DNA from 2 places in the Streptomyces sp. NPDC090045 genome. Region 2 is predicted to be linked to the other one. Evidence: riboswitches for the same ligand, from Rfam matches in the RefSeq annotation. Region 2 holds a riboswitch; the other holds the start of a gene.
What was found. A riboswitch is a leader RNA that binds a small molecule or an ion and turns the genes downstream of it on or off. The one in region 2 is predicted to bind S-adenosylmethionine.
Positions count from the first base shown of each region.

Region 1 (10,633 bases), on a different contig from region 2:
CGCCATCCTGTCCGTCCCGGTCGTCGGCACGTACCTGTCGATGTTCCTGTTCGGCGGGGAGTTCCCGGGCGGCGACTTCGTCGCGCGGTTCTACTCGGTGCACATCCTGCTGCTGCCCGGCATCATGATGGGCCTGCTCGTGGCCCACCTGATCCTGGTCTTCTACCACAAGCACACCCAGTTCGCGGGTCCCGGCAAGACGAACAACAACGTCGTCGGCATGCCGCTGCTGCCGGTCTACATGGCCAAGGCCGGAGGCTTCTTCTTCCTGGTCTTCGGTGTCATCGCGGCCGTCTCGGCCATCGCGACGATCAACCCGATCTGGGCGCTCGGCCCGTACCGCCCGGACCACGTGTCCACCGGTGCGCAGCCCGACTGGTACATGGGTATGCCGGAAGGCCTGATCCGTGCCATGCCCGGCTGGGAGATCAACCTGTGGGGCCACACGCTCGTCCTGGGCGTGTTCATCCCGCTGCTGCTCTTCCCGCTGGTGCTGGGCGCGATCGCCGTCTGGCCGTTCATCGAGTCCTGGGTCACCGGGGACAAGCGCGAGCACCACATCCTGGACCGCCCGCGCAACGTCCCGACCCGTACGGCCTTCGGTGTCGCCTGGATCGCGGAGTACATCGTGCTCCTCATCGGCGGTGGCAACGACATGTTCGCCCAGTACTTCCACCTGTCGATCAACTCGATCACCTGGTTCGTCCGGATCGGCTTCTTCGTCGTCCCGGTCCTCGCCTTCATCGTCACCAAGCGGATCTGCCTCGGCCTCCAGCGCCGGGACCACGACAAGGTGCTGCACGGTCGCGAGACCGGCATCATCAAGCGTCTGCCGCACGGTGAGTTCGTCGAGGTCCACGAGCCGCTCCCGGCGGGTCAGCTGCACACCCTCACCGCGCACGAGCAGTACCAGCCGATCGAGATCGGCCCGACGGTCGACGAGAACGGTGTCGAGCGCAAGGTGAAGGCCGCCGAGAAGCTGCGCGCGAAGCTCAGCAAGGGCTTCTACGGCGAGAACAACCAGATTCCGAAGCCCACGGTGGAGGAGTACAAGGAGATCCAGGCCGGCCACGGCCACCACTGATCCCCTGCACCATCGCATGAGGGACTGATTCAGGTCAGTCCTGGTGTCGCCACGGCGAGAGCCCCGTCCAGTGTCTGGACGGGGCTCTTTGCCGTGTTCCGGGCTGGATAGGCTGAACCCCTTCCCATTCGACGTGGAAACCTTGACGAGTAGCAGGAGCGGACCATGAACGTTGCGACCCCGGCAGGCGGCGACAGCGTGGCGGCCCGTGGTTGGCCGGGCGTCCTCGACGCCCTGCTGACCGGCCAGGACCTGCGCGCCGACGACACCGCCTGGGCCATGGACCGGATCATGCGCGGGGAGGCCACCGACGCCCAGATCGCCGGCTTCACCGTCGCGCTGCGGGCGAAGGGGGAGACGGTCGCGGAGATCAACGGCCTCGTACGGGCCATGTACGAGCACGCCAACCTGATCGAGGTGCCCGGCCGGACGGTGGACATCGTCGGCACGGGCGGCGACGGGGCCAAAACGGTGAACATCTCGACGATGTCGGCGGTCGTGGTCGCCGGAACCGGCGCCAAGGTCGTCAAGCACGGGAACCGGGCCGCCTCCTCCGCGAGCGGCTCCTCGGACGTCCTGGAGAAGCTCGGGGTGAACCTCAACCTCAGCCTGACGCGGGTCGTGGAGGTCGCCGAGGAGGCCGGCATCACCTTCTGCTTCGCGGTGAAGTTCCACCCGGCGCTGCGGCACGTGGCCGCGGCCCGCAAGGAACTGGGCATCCGGACCTTCTTCAACGCGCTGGGCCCGCTGACCAACCCGGCCCGGGTGCGCGCCCAGGCGACCGGCGTGGCCGACCCCCGGATGGCCCCGATCATCGCGGGCGTGCTCGCCGAACGGGGCTCCTCCGCGCTCGTGTTCCGCGGCGACGACGGCCTGGACGAGCTGACCACGACGGCGACCTCGCGGGTGTGGTGGGTCCGGGACGGCAAGGTGGCGGAGCAGGTCTTCGACCCGCGTGACATCGGCATCGACCTGGTCGACGTCTCGGCGCTGTCCGGCGGCGACCCCGCGTACAACGCGGACGTGGCCCGCCGCCTGCTGGCCGGCGAGACCGGCCCGGTCCGCGACGCCGTGCTGCTGAACTCGGCGGCGGCCCTGGTGGCCCTGGACCCCGGTACGGGCACGCTGGAGGAGCAACTCGCCGCCGGTACCGTCCGCGCGGCGGAGTCCATCGACTCGGGCGCGGCACGCGCGGCGCTGGAGCGGTGGGTGGCGGCCAGCAACGCCTGACCCGGCCGATCGTTTCGAGCCAAGACCCCGGTCCGCCATGCGGACCGGGGTCTTGCGCGCGGGGGATCTTGTGGCAGGATGCTGACCAGGTCACGAGTGACAGCGTTTAGGCCCCGGCTTGCTGTCCGGCAACCCTCCTTCCGTGGCGGGGTGCCCCGGGTGATGACCAGGTCGTAGGCAGCAAGGCCTACGGCAAGCGCGGATCCCTCGACACCAGGGGTCCTGGTCTTCTCGAGGAGCTTTTTCCGTGAGCAAGCGAATGCGATAGGGCGACTCCGCCCCTACTTCACCCCTCGGACCAGGGTCACTTCCGTGTACCCCGCCGGCCGTCAGGTCCGGCCCGAGGGCTCTCCCGTACCCCGGACGGCCGCAGGGCCGTACCCGCGTACGGACACACCGAAGCCATTCAGCCCTGCCTGCCGGGAGATACCGCCATGTCCGCATTCCTGAACGCCGCCGTCGCCACCACCGCCACCGCCGTGGACCCCGCCTGTGCCGAGCCGCTGCCGGTGCTCGGCCGGGACGTCACCGTCCCGCTCGTCACCGGCGGCGAGGTCACCTACGCGGCCCTGGACTACGCGGCCAGCGCCCCGGCGCTCCAGAGGGTCTGGGACGACGTGGCCGCCTACGCCCCGTACTACGGCAGCGTGCACCGCGGCGCCGGGTACCTCTCGCAGCTCTCCACCGACCTCTTCGAGCAGAGCCGGGTCACGGTCGCCGAGTTCCTCGACTGCCGCCCCGCCGACCAGGTGATCTTCACCCGGTCCACCACCGACTCCCTCAACCTGCTCGCCGCAGTGCTCCCCGCCGGCTGCCAGGTCTTCGTCTTCGAGACCGAGCACCACGCCTCGCTGCTGCCGTGGTCGAACGCGCAGGTCACGTACCTCAACGCCCCGCGCACCCCGGACGAGGCCGTCGCCACCCTGGAGCGGGCCCTCGCCGACCGGGAGCCGTACGGGCCGGCCCTGGTCTGCGTCACCGGCGCCTCCAACGTCACCGGTGAACTGTGGCCGGTGAAGGAACTCGCCGCCGCCGCGCACGCCCACGGCGCCCGCATCGTGCTCGACGCCGCCCAGCTGGCTCCGCACCACCCCGTCTCGGTCCAGGACCTGGACGTGGACTGGGTCGCGTTCTCCGGGCACAAGCTCTACGCGCCCTTCGGCTCGGGCGTGCTCGCAGGCCGCGCGGACTGGCTGCAGCAGGCCGAGCCGTACCTCGCGGGCGGTGGCGCCTCCCGCAAGGTCGCCCGGCGCGAGGACGGCGGCGTGGACGTCGAGTGGCACACCACGGCCGCCCGCCACGAGGCCGGCTCCCCGAACGTCATCGGCGTCTACTCCATCGCCTCGGCCTGCCGGGCCCTGACCGAGGCCGGCTTCGACAGCCTCGTCGCGCGCGAGCGCCACCTCATCGCGAAGGTCCGCGAGGGCCTGGCGGAGGTGCCGGCGGTCCGCGTGCTGTCCCTCTTCGGGGACGAGGCCCCGCGGGTCGGCGTCATCTCCTTCGTCGTGGACGGCTGGAACAGCTCCCACTTCGCCGCCGCGCTGTCCGCGGAGTACGGGATCGGCGTACGGGACGGCCTGTTCTGCGCCCACCCGCTGGTGCGGACCCTGCTGGGCAGCGAGCCGCAGACGCAGGGCGAGTGCGGGGCCCCCGAGGCCGCCCCGGGCGAGCGCTCCCTCAACGCCATCCGCGTCAGCTTCGGCGCCGGCACCCCCGACGAGCACGTCGACCGCTTCGTCCGTGCGGTGAAGGAGCTCGTCGCGGACGGAGCCAAGTGGCAGTACCGCACGGAGGAAGGCCGCTGCGTCCCCGCCGTCTGACCGCGCCGCGCCGTCCCCCGGGGCTCCGCCCCGGACCCTCCCCCAGACTCCGTCCGGGGGGACCCCCACGCCTCAAACGCCGGCGGGGCTGGATTTACCCGGCCCGGTCTGCCTCAGGCGGCTGGGGGAGCGGGGGCGTGCAGGGGCGTCCCCGCAGGAGGAGCGCGCAACCGCCCTCAGCGGCCGTGACGGGCCCGCAGGCGCGACGACGAGGAGACGTCCCGGAGGGACCCCGCGGACGGCCCGGGCCTATGGGTTCCGCTCCGGGGCACCACCCCAGCCCCGCCGGCGTTTGAGGCGTCGCGAAGCCGGGGCCGACAGGAAGCCGCGGGCCGCGCCGGAGGCGTTACGCGTCGAGACCGATCGCGAACGCCGCTTCCAGGTCGTGCTGGGAGTACGTGCGGAAGGCCACGTGGGTGTCCGTCGCCTCGACGCCCGGGATCTTGCTGATGCGGCCGGGGATGATGTCCGCCAGGTTCTCGTGGCGGGCCACGCGGACCAGCGCGATCAGGTCGTACGTTCCCGTGACGGAGTAGACCTCGCTGACGCTGTCCAGCGCGGCGATGGACTCGGCGATCTCGGGGATGCGGTCCACGCTGGTCTTGATGAGCACGATCGCGGTGATCACGGCTGGCTGTCTCCCTCGGTGGCCGTCGCTGGTCGCCTCACTCTAGTCGCACCCCGATAGCGGGCCCACGCGTAGAGGAAGCCGACCGAGAAGCCCACCAGATGGGCCAGGTACGCGACCCCGGGGCCGCTTTCCGCCCGGTGCGCGGCCACCCATTGGAGGGCGAACCAGAACAGCAGCACGAGCCACGCCGGGAACCGCAGCGGCAGGAAGAACAAGAAGGGGAACAGGCTCGTCACCCTCGCCCGCGGGAGCAGGTAGAGGAAGGCGCCCAGCACCGCCGAGATCGCTCCGGACGCCCCCACCAGGGTCTGCGGGGACCCCGCGTTGGCCGCCGCGTAGGCCGCCAGCGCCACGTATCCCGTGCAGATGTAGAAGACGAGGAACGCCGGGCGGCCCATCCGCTCCTCCGCCATCGCCCCGAAGACGTAGAGGAAGAGCATGTTCCCGAGCAGGTGCAGCCAGCTGCCGTGGATGAACAGGGCCGTCAGCGGGGTCAGCCAGGCACGCGGGGTGCCCGTGAAGAGCTCGTCCGGGACCACGCCCCAGCGCCGGAAGTACGCGGTCCCGGCGGCCAGCAGCTCGTCGCCCGTCCCGTAGACCGGGTTGAGCCCCGAGGCAGGGCCGAGTACGAACACCACACCGCAGCCCGCGATCAGCGCATGGGTGACCACCGGTCCCCGGGCAGCCTCGCGTACGGCCCGCCACCTTACGATCATGTGACAGAGCATGACGCAACGGGACCCACCTGAGACGGTGGCAGGCCGTAGGGTTACGAGCTGCGGTCCGCCGTGTACGCCGAGATACGCCGACAGACACGGAGAGCTGCGTGGACGGCGGCGCGGACGGCGGCGCGGACGGCTTTAATTGAATCAGCTACGAAGGAGAGAGCGGCCTGATGACGGTTCCCCTGCCGACCGGCACCACCCGGTGGCGCTGCACCCTGTGCGGCAACCTCACGCGCTTCGACGTCACCCGTTCGTCGAAGGTCGTCGAGTACGTCCACCTGGACCTCGCCGGGGAGCCCAAGGTCGAGGAGCGCGAGGTGGTCAATGAGACCATCGAGTCGGTCCGCTGCCGCTGGTGCAACGCGGTGGACCAGATCGAGCTCGTGGACAGGCCGGGCGCGGACTCCTGACGGAGGCGTGCCCACACGTAGATCACGGTAGGGGTGACGGATTGTGGAGCCAGCAAGCGGCGCTGAGCCGGCCGACGCGGCCGGCGACGCCGCCGAGGCGCTCGACCGCCCACTGCCGGAAGGCGTGCGGCGGCGGGTCGTCGCGCTCGTCTCGGACGCCTTCGGCGCGCTGACGGTCGCGGACCTGCCGGCGCAGCTGCGCCAGTACGCCCGTTTCACCCCGACCCGGCGCGCCAAGTTCGCGGGCAACGCCATGGCCACGGCGGTCGAGACCGACACCGTGTTCCGCAGCCGGGTCGCCGAGAAGCTGCGCGAAGCGCAGACGGAGCTGGCCGCGGCCCTGGAGTCGGGTGCGCCGCCCGCCGCCGCGGATCCGCTGGACGTGGCGGCCGCCGCGTTCGTCCTGAGGCCGGCCGGCTGGGTCAAGCTGGTGGCCGCCGCGGGCGAGGAGGCGCAGCGCGCCGACGCCGAGCGGGTCGGCGAGGAGACCCGGCGCGAGCTGGAGCGGCTGCGCGAGGAGCTGGCCCACGCCCGGGAACTGCAGCGCACCGGCGGCGAGCACGTGCGCGTGGAGCTGGAGGCGGCCCGCAAGGAAGCGGAATCGCTTCAGCGCAAGCTGCGCAGCGCCCTCAGCGACGTCAAGCGCGGTGAGGCGGCCCTGCGCAAGCTGACCGCCGAGGTCGACGGGATCCGCGGCGACGCGGCCACCCGGGTGGCCACCGCCGAGAGCGAGAGCCGGCGGCTCAAGTCCCGCCTCGCGGAGGTGGAGGCGGCGCTGGAGACCTCGCGCCGGGCCACCCGCGAGGGGCGCAGCATCGAGGACATGCGGCTGCGGCTGCTGCTGGACACCGTGCTGGACGCGGCCCAGGGGCTGCGCCGCGAGCTGGCGCTGCCGCCCGTGAACACGCGCCCGGCCGACACCGTGGACGCGGTGGAGCCGGGCCGGATGACGCCGAAGGACATCGCGGCGCGCGCCCTGTCGGAGACCGATCCGGCCCTGCTGGACCAGCTGTTGGCGCTGCCGCAGGCCCATCTGGTGGTCGACGGCTACAACGTGACCAAGACCGGCTATCCGACGATGCCGCTGGAGAAGCAGCGGCTGCGGCTGCTGGGCGGGCTGTCGATGCTGGCCGCGCAGACGGGCGCGGAGATGACGTGTGTCTTCGACGGGGCGGAACTGGCGGCCCCGGTGCTGCTCGCCCCGCCGCGCGGGGTGCGGGTGCTGTTCTCCAAGGCGGGGGTGACGGCGGACGAGCTGATCCGCCAGCTGGTGCGCGCCGAACCGCCCGGCCGGCCGGTGGTCGTGGTCTCCACGGACCGGGAGGTCGCCGACGGGGTGGCCAAGGCGGGCGCGCGGCCCGTGACGTCCGCTTTGCTCCTGAAGCGGCTTTCGCGAGTTTCATAACTCCCCGCCCGAATGCCGGAATTGACCGGCGCCGCAGCGAACGTACTGTCAAGTGCCCGGCACGGAGCGTGCGCTGTAGGTAAAGAACCTGGTCGGAGAGCAGGTTTTTACCCGGCGGGATTTGAACTGATCACAGCAAGGTCACTAGGGTGCGTTCAAACCTTCGTGCGGTGGATCACTCATTCGGGGTGACGGCGGAGGTGCTGCCGAGTTGCGTTCTTCGGCGGCTCTAGGAAGAAGGAGCTCGCCTCCGTGGCGTCCCACCGTCGACCCAAGCAGCCGAACCGCGCTCGTGTGACCGTGCTCACCTCGGTCGCGGCCGCAGCCGTCGCCCTCACGGCGCAGAGTGCCTCCGCCGCTCCGGCGAAGCCGAGCAAGGACGAGGTCAAGAGCCAGGTCGACGCCCTCTACGAAGAGGCGGAGCAGGCCACTGAGAAGTTCAACGGGGCCAAGGAGCGCCAGGAGACCCTCGAGAAGGAGATCGGGCAGATCCAGGACCAGGTCGCGCGCGGCCAGAGCGAGCTCAACGACCTTCGCAGCGCGCTCGGTTCGATGGCGAGCGCCCAGTACCGCAACGGCGGCATAGACCCCTCCCTCGCCCTCCTCCTCTCCGAGGACCCCGACAGCTACCTCGACAAGGCCTCCACCCTGGAGCACTTGAGCGGCAAGCAGGTCGAAGCGGTCCACAAGATCCAGGCGAAGCAGCGCACCCTCGCGCAGCAGCGCCAGGAGGCCTCCGGCAAGATCGCCGACCTCGACGCCACCCGCAAGGAGCTCGGCGAGAAGAAGAAGGTCTCGGGCGAGAAGCTCGCCGCGGCCCAGGCCCTCCTCAACACCCTTACGGCGCAGGAGCGTGCCGCGCTCAAGGACGAGGACACGCGCGCCAGCCGTGCCGACAGCCAGCGCGTCGACCTCGGCGACGTCAAGGCTTCCGGCCGCGCCGGAGCCGCGCTCGCGGCCGCGAAGACCAAGGTCGGCAGCGCGTACATATCGGGCCACGAGGGCCCCAGCTCCTTCGACTGCTCCGGGCTGACCCAGTGGGCGTACAAGCAGGCCGGCGTCAACATCAGCCGCGTCACCTACACCCAGGCCAACGACGGCACCCGCATCAGCCGCAGCCAGCTCCAGCCCGGTGACCTGGTCTTCTTCTACGGGGACCTGCACCACGTCGGCCTGTACGCCGGCAACAACATGACGCTGCACGCCTCGAACCCGCGCGGCGGTGTCAAGTACGAGTCGATTGACAACATGCCGTTCCAGTTCGGCGTCCGCATCGGCTGACGCGCCGCACACCGCCCATCCGGGCGAATTCCGCGGCCCCTTCACGACCACACGCCCCGCCGGTGACCTGCGTCTCCGGCGGGGCGTCGCCGTGTGTGCCCTCCGACGGTCGTTGGTCGGCGTGTGACCGTCCGGCTACTGTCTGCCAGCGCGGAACCCGGCACAAGGCCGTCCACGGGGGGCGGCTCCGGGCCACACACAGCGGAAGGGAGCGGTTTCACGTGGCGTCCCATCGCCGGAGCGGGCTCGGCAGCCTCGACCGGAGCACGAAGGTCACCGTCCTCACCGCCGCCGCGGCCACGGCCGCGGCCGCCTTGGCGGGGGCACCCGCGAGCGCGGCCCCCGGCCTCCCGTACGAGCCCGGCGGCGCGGCGAGGACGGGCGTCAGCGCCCAGGTCGACCGGCTCTTCGAAGAGGCCGAGCAGGCCACCGAACGCTTCAACGAGGCGGGCGAGAAGGCCGACCGGCTGCGCGCCGAGGTCCACCGGGCCCAGGAGGCGGTGGCCCGCGGCCAGGAGCGCATCAACACCATGCGGGGCGTCCTCGGCACCTTCGCCGGAGCCCAGTACCGCAGCGGCGGCATCGACCCCGCCGTCGGCCTGATGCTGGCCGAGGACCCCGACGCCTACCTGGAGCAGGCCGCCGCCCTCGACCGGCTGACCGGCCGTCAGGCCCGGCAGCTCGACGAACTCCGCGAGGAGCAGCGCCGGCTCGGCCAGGAGCGCCGGGAGGCCTCCCGCAAACTCGCCGAACTCGACGCCCTGCGCTCCGACGTGGCCCGGCACAAGCGCTCCGTCACCGCGAAGCTCGCCGCCGCCCGGCGGCTGCTCAACACCATGCCGTCCGAGGAGCGGGCCGACTTCGAGCGCTCCTCGCGCGCCGGCGGCCGCGCCGACGAGCTGCCCGAGATGCCCTCCTTCGGCCCCTCCTCGGGGCGCGCCGCGGCCGCCGTGACGGCGGCCCGGTCGGCGGTCGGCCGCCCCTACGTGTGGGGCTCCACCGGCCCCTCCGGCTTCGACTGCTCCGGGCTGATGGTGTGGTCGTACCGGCAGGCGGGGGTCTCGCTGCCGCGCACCTCCCAGGCCCAGCGGCACGCCGGCCGGCAGGTGCCGCTGTCGCAGGCCCGCCCGGGCGACCTGGTGACGTACCGCTCGGACGCCAGCCACGTCGGCATGTACGTCGGCAACGGCCAGGTGGTGCACGCCCCGTACCCGGGGGCCCGGGTGCGCTACGACCCCGTCGGGATGATGCCCGTCTCCTCGGTGACCCGCCCCTGACGGCTGCCCGCCGAGCCCCGCCCCCTGCCCCGGCCGGGGGCCCGTCGCCCGGACCGTGCGTACGATCGGCGGATGCTCCCGGGTCGCCGTCTCGTCCGCGCACTGCCGCTCCTGCTGTGCGTGCTGCTCGCGGGCTGCGCGGTGCGGCCCGCCGACACCACCGGGCGCGACGTCCGCCGGGCCGTGGCCGACTGGTCGAGGGTGCCGCCCGAGGCACTCTCCGCGATCCCCCTCGACGGATGGACGTACGAGGTCGCCTCGGTGCGGCGGGAGGGCGCGCGGGCCCTCGTACGGGCCGAGCTGCGCTACCGGCTGGCCGGCTACGACACGGCCCCGGGCGGCTCGGCGCGCGAGCTGGAACTCGAACGCGCCGCGGGCGGCGGGCCCTGGCTGGTGCGGGCCGACCGGCCCGCACCGGGCGCACCGCCGCAGCTGTGGGACCAGGGCCCGGTTTCGGTGGTCCGCGGGACGCACTCCCTGGTCCTGGGCGGCGCCGGGCAGTCCCCCGAGGTGCTGGCCGGGATCGCCGCCGAGGCCGACCGGGCGGTGCCCGCGGCGAGCGCGGCCTGGCCCGGGTCCTGGGCGGGACGGGTGGTCGTCCTGGTCCCCGGATCCCTGGAGCGGATGGCGCAGCTGCTGGGCCGGCCCGCCGACGAGTACCGGGGCATGGGGGCCGTCACCACCGGCCGGGTGGGCGCCGGACCGGCCCCCGCGGACCGGGTGGTGATCAACCCGGAGGGGTACGCGGAGCTGGGCGGGACCGGCCGGCG
Region 1 covers NZ_JBIVFA010000001.1:851,352-861,984, forward strand. The annotation lists gene ACIPYQ_RS03900 (cytochrome bc complex cytochrome b subunit) at 1-1,084, shown strand, start outside; gene trpD (anthranilate phosphoribosyltransferase) at 1,250-2,314, shown strand; SAM riboswitch class IV at 2,403-2,519, shown strand; gene ACIPYQ_RS03910 (aminotransferase class V-fold PLP-dependent enzyme) at 2,749-4,134, shown strand; gene ACIPYQ_RS03915 (Lrp/AsnC family transcriptional regulator) at 4,481-4,762, opposite strand; gene ACIPYQ_RS03920 (rhomboid family intramembrane serine protease) at 4,759-5,481, opposite strand; gene ACIPYQ_RS03925 (hypothetical protein) at 5,661-5,900, shown strand; gene ACIPYQ_RS03930 (NYN domain-containing protein) at 5,941-7,305, shown strand; gene ACIPYQ_RS03935 (NlpC/P60 family protein) at 7,558-8,586, shown strand; gene ACIPYQ_RS03940 (NlpC/P60 family protein) at 8,808-9,863, shown strand; gene ACIPYQ_RS03945 (hypothetical protein) at 9,936-10,633, shown strand, end outside.
Region 1: linked by a shared signal. The riboswitch ahead of ACIPYQ_RS03910 (aminotransferase class V-fold PLP-dependent enzyme) and the one ahead of thrC (threonine synthase) in region 2 are both predicted to bind S-adenosylmethionine.

Region 2 (10,633 bases):
GACCGGGGACCAGCGCCAGGTGGTAGTCCTGCACCAGGACACGGGCCCCTTCCGCCGCCTCCTGGGCGAGGGCGCGCGCGAAGGCCTCGTTGTACGTGACGTACGCGGCCCACCGCCTCCGGAACTCCGCGTCGAAGACCGGCTCGCGCGGGACGTCGTAGAGGTGGTGGTGGGTGAACCAGAGCACGGAATTGGCGATGCCGTTGTAGGCGGCGTCGTACACCGTGGGATCGATGTCCAGCATCCGGACGCCCGGCTCGGTCACCCCCCGGCGGACCGCCTCCCGGTCCGCCTCCGACAGTGCCGCGCAGATCCACAGCGCGTTCGGCTGCTCCGCGAGCGCCGCGGAGAGCCCGGAGACGAGGCCGCCCCCGCCGCGCCGGGCCGTGAGGCCGCCTTCGGCATCGATCGAGTAGGAGAGGGGGCCGCGGTTGGCGGCGACGAGTACCTGAGAAGCCATGCGGCGAACCTAGCCCGGCCCGCACTCGCTCAAACTTTCCAGGCCGACGTCACGCCACGCGGCGCAGCGCGTACTCCTTGACGCCGAGCATCGGCGGCCGCTCCTCGGTGTCCACCGGGTACGTCCGCGGAACGAAGCCCTCCGGCCCCCGCTCGAACTGCGTCAGCTCCGGCCGTACGAGATGCCCGCGCGACAGCCGCAGCAGGGCGGTGCGGTAGATCGCCGCGGCCATCCGGCCGAGCGCCTGCCCGCCCTGGTGGCGGTGGACGCGTACGCCCACGTCCACCTGGGCGAGCGCGTCCAGCCCGACCGTGTGCAGCGCGTCGACCAGCAGGCCCAGCTCGACCCCGTACCCGACGGGGAACGGCAGCCGCTCCAGCAGGGAGCGGCGCACGGCGTACTCGCCGCCCAGCGGCTGGACGAAGCCGGCCAGCTGCGGCCAGTGCAGGTTGAGCAGGGGGCGGGCGACCAGTTCCGTGACCCGGCCGCCCTGGCCGGGGGCGTCGCCGAGCGGGCGGTCGTACATGGCCTTGACGAACTGCACGTCCGGTTCGGTCAGCAGCGGTCCGACGATCCCGGAGACGAAGGAGGAGGAGAAGTCCCGCAGGTCGGCGTCGACGAAGCAGACGATGTCCCCGCTGGTGGCCAGCAGCGAGCGCCACAGCACCTCGCCCTTGCCGGGCAGCGCCGGGATCCTCGGCAGGATCTCGTCGCGGTGCACCACGCGCGCTCCGGCCTTCGCCGCGACCTCCGCCGTACGGTCGGTCGAGCCCGAGTCGATCACGATCAGCTCGTCCACCAGGGGGAACGGCAGTCCCTCGATCAGCTCGCGCCGGATGACCTCGACGATCGCGCCGACCGTCGCCTCCTCGTCCAGCGCGGGCAGCACCACGCTGACCGTGGTCCCGGCCGCCCGTTTCCGGTCGAGCAGCTGGTCGAGCGGTCGGTCGGCGGCTGACCAGGAGCGGTCTGCCAGCCAGCGCTCCACCTCTTCCAGCACCCTCAGCACTCCCTGCTTGTCGGCGTTATCGGCCGTTATGAGATCCATCTCGCGGTTCGGACGGCTGTCTCAACCGCCCGGCCCTTCGGTTACAGTCTTGAACAACGCGAAGGACCACCGCATGCCGGGGGTCCCCGCGCACAAACGCACCGGCGCGCCACAGAGCGCGTGTGCCGGTGCCATACCGCTCATCCAGAGGGGCAGAGGGACACGGCCCGTTGAAGCCCCGGCAACCCTCCAGTCGGTTCTCGCGATCGCTCGTCAGCGACGTCAGCGAGGTCCCCGGCTAGGGAAGGTGCCAATTCCGTCTCATGGCGAAGCGCGCCATGGGGAAGATGAGGAGAAAGGGCCTCGCCATCATGGCTGCACAGACTGTCGCCACCTCTGTCGATCTCGGACCTGCCAACGGTCTTTCCTGTCGCGAGTGCGGTACCCGCTTCGAACTCGGCCCCATCTTCGCGTGCGCCGAGTGCTTCGGACCGCTGGAAGTCGCCTACGACCTCCCCACCGGTGACCCCGAGGCCCTGCGCGCCGCGATCGAGGCCGGCCCGAACAACATCTGGCGCTACGCCCCGCTGCTGCCCGTCCCCGCGGACGTGGCCTCCAAGCCGAGCCTGAACCCGGGCTTCACCAAGCTCGTGGACGCCGCCAACCTGGCCAAGGAGCTCGGCGTCACCGGCAAGCTCTACGTCAAGGACGACTCCGGCAACCCGACGCACTCCTTCAAGGACCGCGTCGTGGCCATCGCCGTCGAGGCCGCCCGCGCCTTCGGTTTCACCACCCTCTCCTGCTCCTCCACTGGCAACCTGGCCGGCGCCGTCGGCGCCGCGGCCGCCCGGGCCGGCTTCCGCTCCTGCGTGTTCATCCCGCACGACCTGGAGCAGGGCAAGGTCGTCATGGCCGGTGTGTACGGCGGCGACCTGGTCGGCATCGAGGGCAACTACGACGACGTCAACCGCTTCTGCTCCGAGCTCATCGGCGACCCGCTGGGCGAGGGCTGGGGCTTCGTCAACGTCAACCTGCGCCCGTACTACGGAGAGGGCTCCAAGACCCTCGCGTACGAGATCTGCGAGCAGCTCGGCTGGCAGCTGCCCGACCAGCTCGTGATCCCGATCGCGTCCGGCTCGCAGCTGACGAAGATCGACAAGGGTCTGCAGGAGCTGATCAAGCTCGGCCTCGTCGAGGACAAGCCGTACAAGATCTTCGGTGCCCAGGCCGAGGGCTGCTCCCCGGTGTCGACCGCCTTCAAGGCCGGTCACGACGTGGTCCGCCCGCAGAAGCCGAACACCATCGCCAAGTCCCTCGCGATCGGCAACCCGGCGGACGGCCCGTACGTCCTGGACATCGCCCGCCGCACCGGCGGCTTCGTCGAGGACGTGAACGACGAGCAGGTCGTCGAGGCCATCAAGATCCTCGCGCAGACCGAGGGCATCTTCGCCGAGACCGCGGGCGGCGTGACCGTCGGCGTGACGAAGAAGCTGATCGAGAACGGGCAGCTCGACCCGACGCTGACCACCGTCGTCCTCAACACCGGCGACGGCCTCAAGACCCTGGAGGCGGTGGCCGCGGAGAGCGGGCAGACCGCCACCATCCGCCCGAGCCTGGACGCGTTCCGCGCCGCCGGCCTGGCCTGACCACCTCCCCCTGCTCTACCGGAAAGGCAGTAGCGCCATGAGCGTCAACGTCCGCATCCCCACCATCCTGCGCACCTACACCGGCGGCCAGGCCGAGGTGCCCGCCGAGGGCGCGACCCTCGCCGAGGTCATCCAGTCCCTGGAGGCGAGCCACCCGGGCATCGCCGCGCGCGTCCTGGACGACCAGGGCAAGCTGCGCCGTTTCGTGAACGTCTACGTCAACGACGACGACGTGCGCTTCGAGGGCGGGCTGGAGGCGAAGACGCCGGACGGCGCCGGCGTCTCGATCATCCCGGCCGTCGCGGGCGGTTGCTGACCCTCTCGGCCCTCTCGGCCTCTTTGTCACCTGATAGGTGACACGCGCAAACCGAAATTGCCCCCTCCGCTAAAAGCGGAGGGGGCAATTCTGCTTGATTGGGCGCGGTAGAGTTGGGGAAGTCCCCTCCGCCGGACTTGCCCGCTGCATATGAACGGGTCGCGTGAGGGTCGACATCGGGTCAACATGCAAGTGCGGTATGGGGCTTTGGCGAGATATGTCGGGCCCGAGTTGCCCTGGAGTATGGCAAATTTTCACTCTATTTCAATGTTTTCCTGTGTCCAGAATTCTCGTCGGATTGACCTGTTGCAGACAGCACTCGCGCAGATACATTCAGCCTCGGTCGACGCGTTCCGACGCAAGTTCTGACCCGGGAACGCGAAGTGCGTTCCCGCGCAAGGGCCAGTAATAGGGGAGTTAGGCATGGCTCAGGGCACCGTCAAGTGGTTCAACGCGGAGAAGGGCTACGGCTTCATCGCGGTCGACGGTGGTGCGGATGTGTTCGTCCACTACAGCGCCATCCAGATGGACGGATACCGCACCCTTGAAGAGGGTCAGCGGGTCGAGTTCGAGATCTCGCAGGGCCAGAAGGGTCCGCAGGCGGACATGGTCAAGCTCGCGCTCGGCTAGTCCTGGAGCGATCGACCACCGACGCACAGTGTTCAACGAAGACCTGCACGACCACACGAGGGGCCCACATCCTGGACACGGGATGCGGGCCCCTCGTGTGTGTACCCGGGCTGTGCCCGGTAGTGGCGGGGCGTTCTCCCGACTCGCTTGCACTCGAGGGGGTCGAGTGCTAATCATTGGCGTTAGCACTCTCCCGGTGAGAGTGCTACTGAACGAGGACCGGGTCGGTGAGGCCCGCAGGGTCCGGCGGGAAGGAACCGCCGGGCACTCAGGCCGTCCGTCGCGGGCGCGGGCGCGGTCCGGAGCAATCCACCGCTGTCCGGGAGGACCACTTCAGATGGCCAAGATCATTGCGTTCAACGAGGAGGCCCGGCGCGGTCTCGAGCGAGGCATGAACCAGCTCGCCGACGCCGTCAAGGTCACCCTTGGCCCCAAGGGTCGCAACGTCGTCCTTGAGAAGAAGTGGGGCGCCCCCACGATCACCAACGATGGTGTCTCCATCGCCAAGGAGATCGAGCTCGAGGACCCGTACGAGAAGATCGGCGCCGAGCTGGTCAAGGAAGTCGCCAAGAAGACGGACGACGTCGCGGGCGACGGTACGACCACCGCCACCGTGCTGGCCCAGGCGCTCGTCCGCGAGGGCCTGCGCAACGTGGCCGCCGGTGCCAACCCGATGGCCCTCAAGCGTGGTATCGAGAAGGCCGTCGAGGCCGTCTCCGCCGCCCTGCTCGCCCAGGCCAAGGATGTCGAGACCAAGGAGCAGATCGCTTCCACGGCCTCCATCTCCGCCGCCGACACCCAGATCGGCGAGCTCATCGCCGAGGCCATGGACAAGGTCGGCAAGGAAGGCGTCATCACCGTCGAGGAGTCGCAGACCTTCGGTCTGGAGCTCGAGCTCACCGAGGGCATGCGCTTCGACAAGGGCTACATCTCGGCGTACTTCGCCACCGACATGGAGCGCATGGAGTCGTCCCTCGACGACCCGTACATCCTGATCGTCAACTCCAAGATCGGCTCGGTCAAGGACCTGCTGCCGCTCCTGGAGAAGGTCATGCAGTCCGGCAAGCCGCTGCTGATCATCGCCGAGGACGTCGAGGGCGAGGCGCTCTCCACCCTCGTCGTCAACAAGATCCGTGGCACCTTCAAGTCCGTCGCCGTCAAGGCCCCGGGCTTCGGTGACCGCCGCAAGGCCATGCTCGGTGACATCGCCATCCTCACGGGCGGCACGGTCATCTCCGAGGAGGTCGGCCTCAAGCTGGAGAACGCCGGTCTCGACCTGCTCGGCCGCGCCCGCAAGGTCGTCATCACCAAGGACGAGACCACCATCGTCGACGGTGCCGGTGACAGCGACCAGGTCGCCGGTCGCGTGAACCAGATCCGCGCCGAGATCGAGAACTCCGACTCGGACTACGACCGCGAGAAGCTCCAGGAGCGCCTCGCGAAGCTGGCCGGCGGCGTGGCCGTCATCAAGGCCGGTGCCGCGACCGAGGTCGAGCTCAAGGAGCGCAAGCACCGCATCGAGGACGCCGTTCGCAACGCGAAGGCGGCCGTCGAGGAGGGCATCGTCGCCGGTGGCGGCGTGGCCCTGCTGCAGGCCTCCGCGGTCTTCGAGAAGCTGGAGCTCGAGGGTGACGAGGCGACCGGCGCCAACGCCGTGAAGCTCGCCCTGGAGGCCCCGCTGAAGCAGATCGCCGTCAACGGTGGTCTCGAGGGTGGCGTCGTCGTCGAGAAGGTGCGCAACCTTCCGATCGGTCACGGCCTGAACGCCGCGACCGGCGAGTACGTCGACATGATCGCCGAGGGCATCATCGACCCGGCGAAGGTCACGCGCTCTGCCCTGCAGAACGCCGCGTCCATCGCCGCGCTGTTCCTCACCACCGAGGCCGTCATCGCCGACAAGCCCGAGAAGGCCGGCGCCGGCGCCCCGGGCGGCATGCCGGGCGGCGACATGGACTTCTGATCGACCCCTGGCTCCGGCCACCGGTTGATCGGCTGTTCTCGAACGAGGGCGGCACCCCCCACGGGGGGTGCCGCCCTCGGGCGTTCTCCCGGCCACCACCGGGCGGCGGGTAAAACCGCTGGCCGGGGTGGGGGTGGGCGTGTGAGCGTACGGCCATGGGCAACTCCGTCGCGTACCCCGTTCACCGCACCACCGATCCCGTCGAGGCGTATGCCAAGGCGCGGGTGCTGTGCGGGCTGCTGGCCCGGCGGTACCAGGAGGTGCGGGTGGGGGCCGAGCTGGGCACGGTGGCGGACGTGCGGCGGATGGCGGCGCTGCTGCCGGACGCGGGCTACGACTACACCGAGATGCGCACGCATCCGGAGACGGGCGAGTTCCTCTATTACGAGGGGGACGTGCGGACGGCGACCGACGCGGAGCTGGAGGCGGCGGTCCCCCTCGACTTCGTCTCCACGGAACTGCCGGCCGCGGTGGCCGAGGAGGAGTTCGTCCGCGCGGTGGGCGCCGGCCCCGCGTCCATCGGCTGGGAGGGCTGCTGGCCCGACGAGCCCGAGCTGGGCTCGTACGGCTCGCCCAAGTACGACGGGGTGCAGCTGGTTCTCAACAGTGACGAGTGCGAGTGGTCCCGGAAGGTCAGCGGGGTCCACACCGTCTACGTCCACGTCACCAAGTTCGGCGATCTGGGCCGCGCCGAGCGGCTCGCCGCCGCGATCGGCGGCAGCGTGCTGGGCGAGCCGGAGTCGGGTCTGTAGGCGATGGGGAGTTCGAGGGCCTACCCCGTGTTCCGGACCGACGACCTCGCCGAGGCGTACCGGCGGGCCCGCCTGCTGTGCGCGCGGATGAGGCCGCTCGATGCGGAGATGTGGCTGTGCGCGCAGGCGGAGACCGTGGAGGAGGCCCGGGGGCTGGCGGTGCTCCTTCCGGCGGGCCTGTTCCAGCCGTCGTACGACTGGGACCGGGACGTCTGGTTCGTGGGCACCGAACTGCCCCGCGACGACCGGGAGCTGGCGGCCGAACTGCCGCTGACCGTCGACGCGTACGCGGCTCCGGGCCCCGTCGAGGAGGCCTTCCTGCGTGCGCTGGGCGGTGGGGCGGCCACGATGCTCTGGTACGGAGCCTGGCCGTTCGTCCCCGAGACCCCGTCCGGATCGCAGGACCCGACGAACCAGCGGGTGGAACTCCACGTCAACGAGGAGCATCCCGACGGCCGGCACACGGTCTACGTGCACTTCGGGTACGCCGACGAGGTGGGCGCGGCCCATCTCGCGGCCGGGATCGGCGGGTCGGTGCTGGGTCCCGTGCAGGTGGGCCGCTGACGCGGCCCGGGGCGGCCCGGGTCGGCATAGGCTGGGCGCATGGCTGATCTCTTCGTCAAGATCTGCGGGCTCAAGACCGCGCCGGACGTCGATGCCGCGGTGGCGGCCGGGGCCGATGCCGTGGGCTTCGTCTTCGCGCCAGGCAGCCCGCGCACCGTCGACGCCGCCACCGCGCGGGAGCTCGCCGCGCGGGTGCCGGACTCGGTGCTCACCGTCGGGGTGTTCCGGGGGCAGACGGTCGAGGAGGTGCGCCGGTTCGCCGAGGAGAGCGGCGTACGGGGAGTGCAGCTGCACGGCGAGGAGGGTCCCGAGGACTTCGCGGCGCTGCGCGCCGAGGGCCGGACGCTGTTGCGGGCCACCGCCGAGCACGTGAAGCGCTGCGGCGAGTACGGAGAGGACCTGCTCCTGCTCGACGCCCCCGACCCGGGCTCCGGCAAGCCGTGGAACTGGGGCTCCGCGGACTTCGCCGCACCCGAGGGGCGGTGGCTGCTGGCCGGCGGGCTGAACCCGGGCAACGTGCGGGAGGCGGTCGAGGTGACCGGGGCCTGGGGGGTGGACGTGTCCAGCGGGGTGGAGCGCGAACGCGGGGTGAAGTCGCCGGAGTTGATCCGCGCCTTCATCGAGGCCGCACGCGGCTAGCCCGGGCTTCAAGTTTCTGTAGTGCTCGTTACAGACATCGTGTTACCGTATTTCTGTAGTGATCATTACGGAATTGGGGGGACCCATGGGCAACAAGAACGCGCTGGTCACGGGCGGCAGCAGGGGAATCGGCCGGGCCATCGCCGAGCGGCTCGCCGCCGACGGGGCCACCGTCGTGCTGACGTACGCGAACGACGAAGCGGCGGCCCGCGAGACCGTGGAGCGGATCACCAAGGACGGCGGCCGGGCCCACGCGCTCCACGCGGAGCTCGGGCACCACGGCGACGCCGCCGCGCTCTGGGCGGCGTACGACGCGCTGGGGCTCGACGGGGTCGACATCATCGTCAACAACGCCGGCATTGGCATGCCTGTTCCGCTCGGCCAGGTCGCCGAGGAGGACTTCGACCGGGTCTTCGCCGTGAACGTACGGGCGCCGTTCTTCGTGGTGCAGGAGGCCCTCGGGCGGCTGCGCGACGGGGGCCGGGTCATCAACATCTCCAGCGGCGCCGCCCGGATCGCGATGCCCGAGATCCTCGCCTACGGGGCGACCAAGGGCGCGCTCGACACCCTCACGCTCAACCTGGCGAAGGCCCTCGGCCCCCGCGGGATCACCGTGAACTCCGTCGCACCCGGCATCGTCGACACCGACGTCAACGCCGGCTGGCTGCGCGGCAACGCCGAGGCCGAGGCGCACGCCGCCTCGCTCGCCGCGCTCGGCCGGGTCGGCCGCCCCGAGGACATCGCCGACATCGTCGGATTCCTGGCTTCCGAGGACGCGCGGTGGGTGACGGGGCGGGTGGTCGACGCGACGGGCGGCGCGGGGCTCTGAGCCGACGGGGGCCGATCGTCAGGTGGCGGGCATCGCCTGTCGCCAGACGGTCAAGTCCCCGGAAATCCACTGGGGCATCCCCGCCACGTCCGCGGTCGACTTGTGCACGAGCACGAGCAGCCCGACGTCCCCCGCCTTGTTCCTGATGCAGAACTGGCTGCCGCCCGCCGCCCCGGCCAGTGTCCAGCTCCGGTCGGTCGTGAGCGCCAGCGTGGAACGGCACGAGTCGAGGGACCCCTGCGTCCCGCCGTACAGCATGATGATCGTGGCGGTGTCGCTCTCCAGGCTGCAGATGCTCCTCTTGCAGCTCATGCGTATCTCTCCGCTGCGGTCCTGGCGTACGAGCGGTTCCCCCAGGGTGATCGAGGTCTGCTCGTCGTTCAGCCGCATCTGGGGGTACGGGTTCGCCTTGGGCGGCTGGGACGCGCTCGGGCTGGGCGTGGTGGCCGAGCCGGCCGAGCCTGCTGACCCGGCGGAGCCGGCTGACCCGGCCGCGCCCGAGGCCGACACCGCCGGGCCCGGGGACTTGGCCGCGGACGCCTCCCTTTCGAACATCCGCTTCGCGGATTCCTTGACCGTCCAGGCCAGGCCGCCCAGCACGAGCGCTCCCACCGTCACCGCCACGGTGACGCCCGCGACGGCACGCCGGCGGCCCTTGCGCCGCTCCTCCGGCGTCCGCGGCTTGGGCCCCCAGACCATCGGCGTCTCGTGCCCCGTGACGGGCTGCGGGGCCGGATCCGGGACCTTCACCTCCGGCCCCAGCACCTCCCGCCAGACGGCCGGGCTGCCGCCGCTCGTGTCGTCGGCGTCCTCGCCCAGCTGCTGCCGGCACCACTCCACGATCTCCGTCGGGGTGGCCCGCTCCTCCGGGTCGGAGGCCAGGCACCGGGCGAGCAGCGGCTGCAGCTGCTCCGGCAGCCGGGACAGGTCTGGCTCGGAGTGGACGATCCGGAACAGCACGGTCATGGACGGACCGGTGCCGTACAGCGGCTCGCCCAGTGCCGCGTACGCCACCGTCTGCCCCAGCGCGAAGACGTCGGTGGCGGGTGTGGTCTCGCCCGCCATCGCCTGCTCGGGCGCCATGTACTGGGGCGTGCCGATGGTGCTGCCCGTGGCCGTGGGCGCGGTGGTGTCGGACGCCGTCGAGATGCCGAAGTCGATGACCCGGGGCCCGTCGGCGGCCAGCAGCACGTTCGACGGCTTGAGGTCCCGGTGCACGACGCCCTCGGCGTGGATGGCCTGCAGGGCCTCGGCGATGCCCGCCACCAGCCACAGGAGCGCGGGCACCGGCAGCGGTCCGCGCCGGGCGACGGCCTCCGACAGGGAGGGCCCGGGTACGTACAGGGTGGCCAGCCACGGCGGGACCGCGTCCGCGTCGGCGTCGATGACCTCGGCGGTGTACGCCCCCCGGACGCGCCGGGCCGCCACCACCTCGCGGCGGAACCGCCGCCGGAACTGGGGGTCTTCGGCCAGCTCCGGCCGGACCACCTTGATCGCCACCGGTCGGCCGCCCGGGGTGTGCGAGAGGTAGACCCGGCCCATGCCGCCCGCACCGAGCCGGGCCGCGAGACGGTATCCGGCGACGGTCCGCGGATCCTCCGCGTGCAGCGGCTCGAACACCTCGGTCGCGCTGTTCATCGGCCTCCCCGATCCCCCCGAACCCCCCGATCAACCGATGAGTTGATCCGCATCACTTTAAGCAACGCGTAAGGGCGGTGCGTGGCCGGGGAGTCCGCGGACGTCAGTTGCCGGGGCCGAACGAGGACGCGCCGCCGTCCTTCTCCACCGACTCCACGATCGGGGTCGCCCGCAGGTCCTCGACCTGCTCGGCGGAGAGGCGGGCGGCGAA
Region 2 covers NZ_JBIVFA010000005.1:345,381-356,013, reverse strand. The annotation lists gene ACIPYQ_RS17030 (trehalose-6-phosphate synthase) at 1-460, opposite strand, end outside; gene ACIPYQ_RS17025 (glucosyl-3-phosphoglycerate synthase) at 510-1,460, opposite strand; SAM riboswitch class I at 1,646-1,802, shown strand; gene thrC (threonine synthase) at 1,820-3,094, shown strand; gene ACIPYQ_RS17015 (MoaD/ThiS family protein) at 3,132-3,410, shown strand; gene ACIPYQ_RS17010 (cold-shock protein) at 3,834-4,040, shown strand; gene groL (chaperonin GroEL) at 4,378-6,000, shown strand; gene ACIPYQ_RS17000 (hypothetical protein) at 6,156-6,752, shown strand; gene ACIPYQ_RS16995 (hypothetical protein) at 6,780-7,316, shown strand; gene ACIPYQ_RS16990 (phosphoribosylanthranilate isomerase) at 7,356-7,955, shown strand; gene ACIPYQ_RS16985 (SDR family oxidoreductase) at 8,041-8,784, shown strand; gene ACIPYQ_RS16980 (serine/threonine-protein kinase) at 8,803-10,422, opposite strand; gene ACIPYQ_RS16975 (protease inhibitor I9 family protein) at 10,526-10,633, opposite strand, start outside.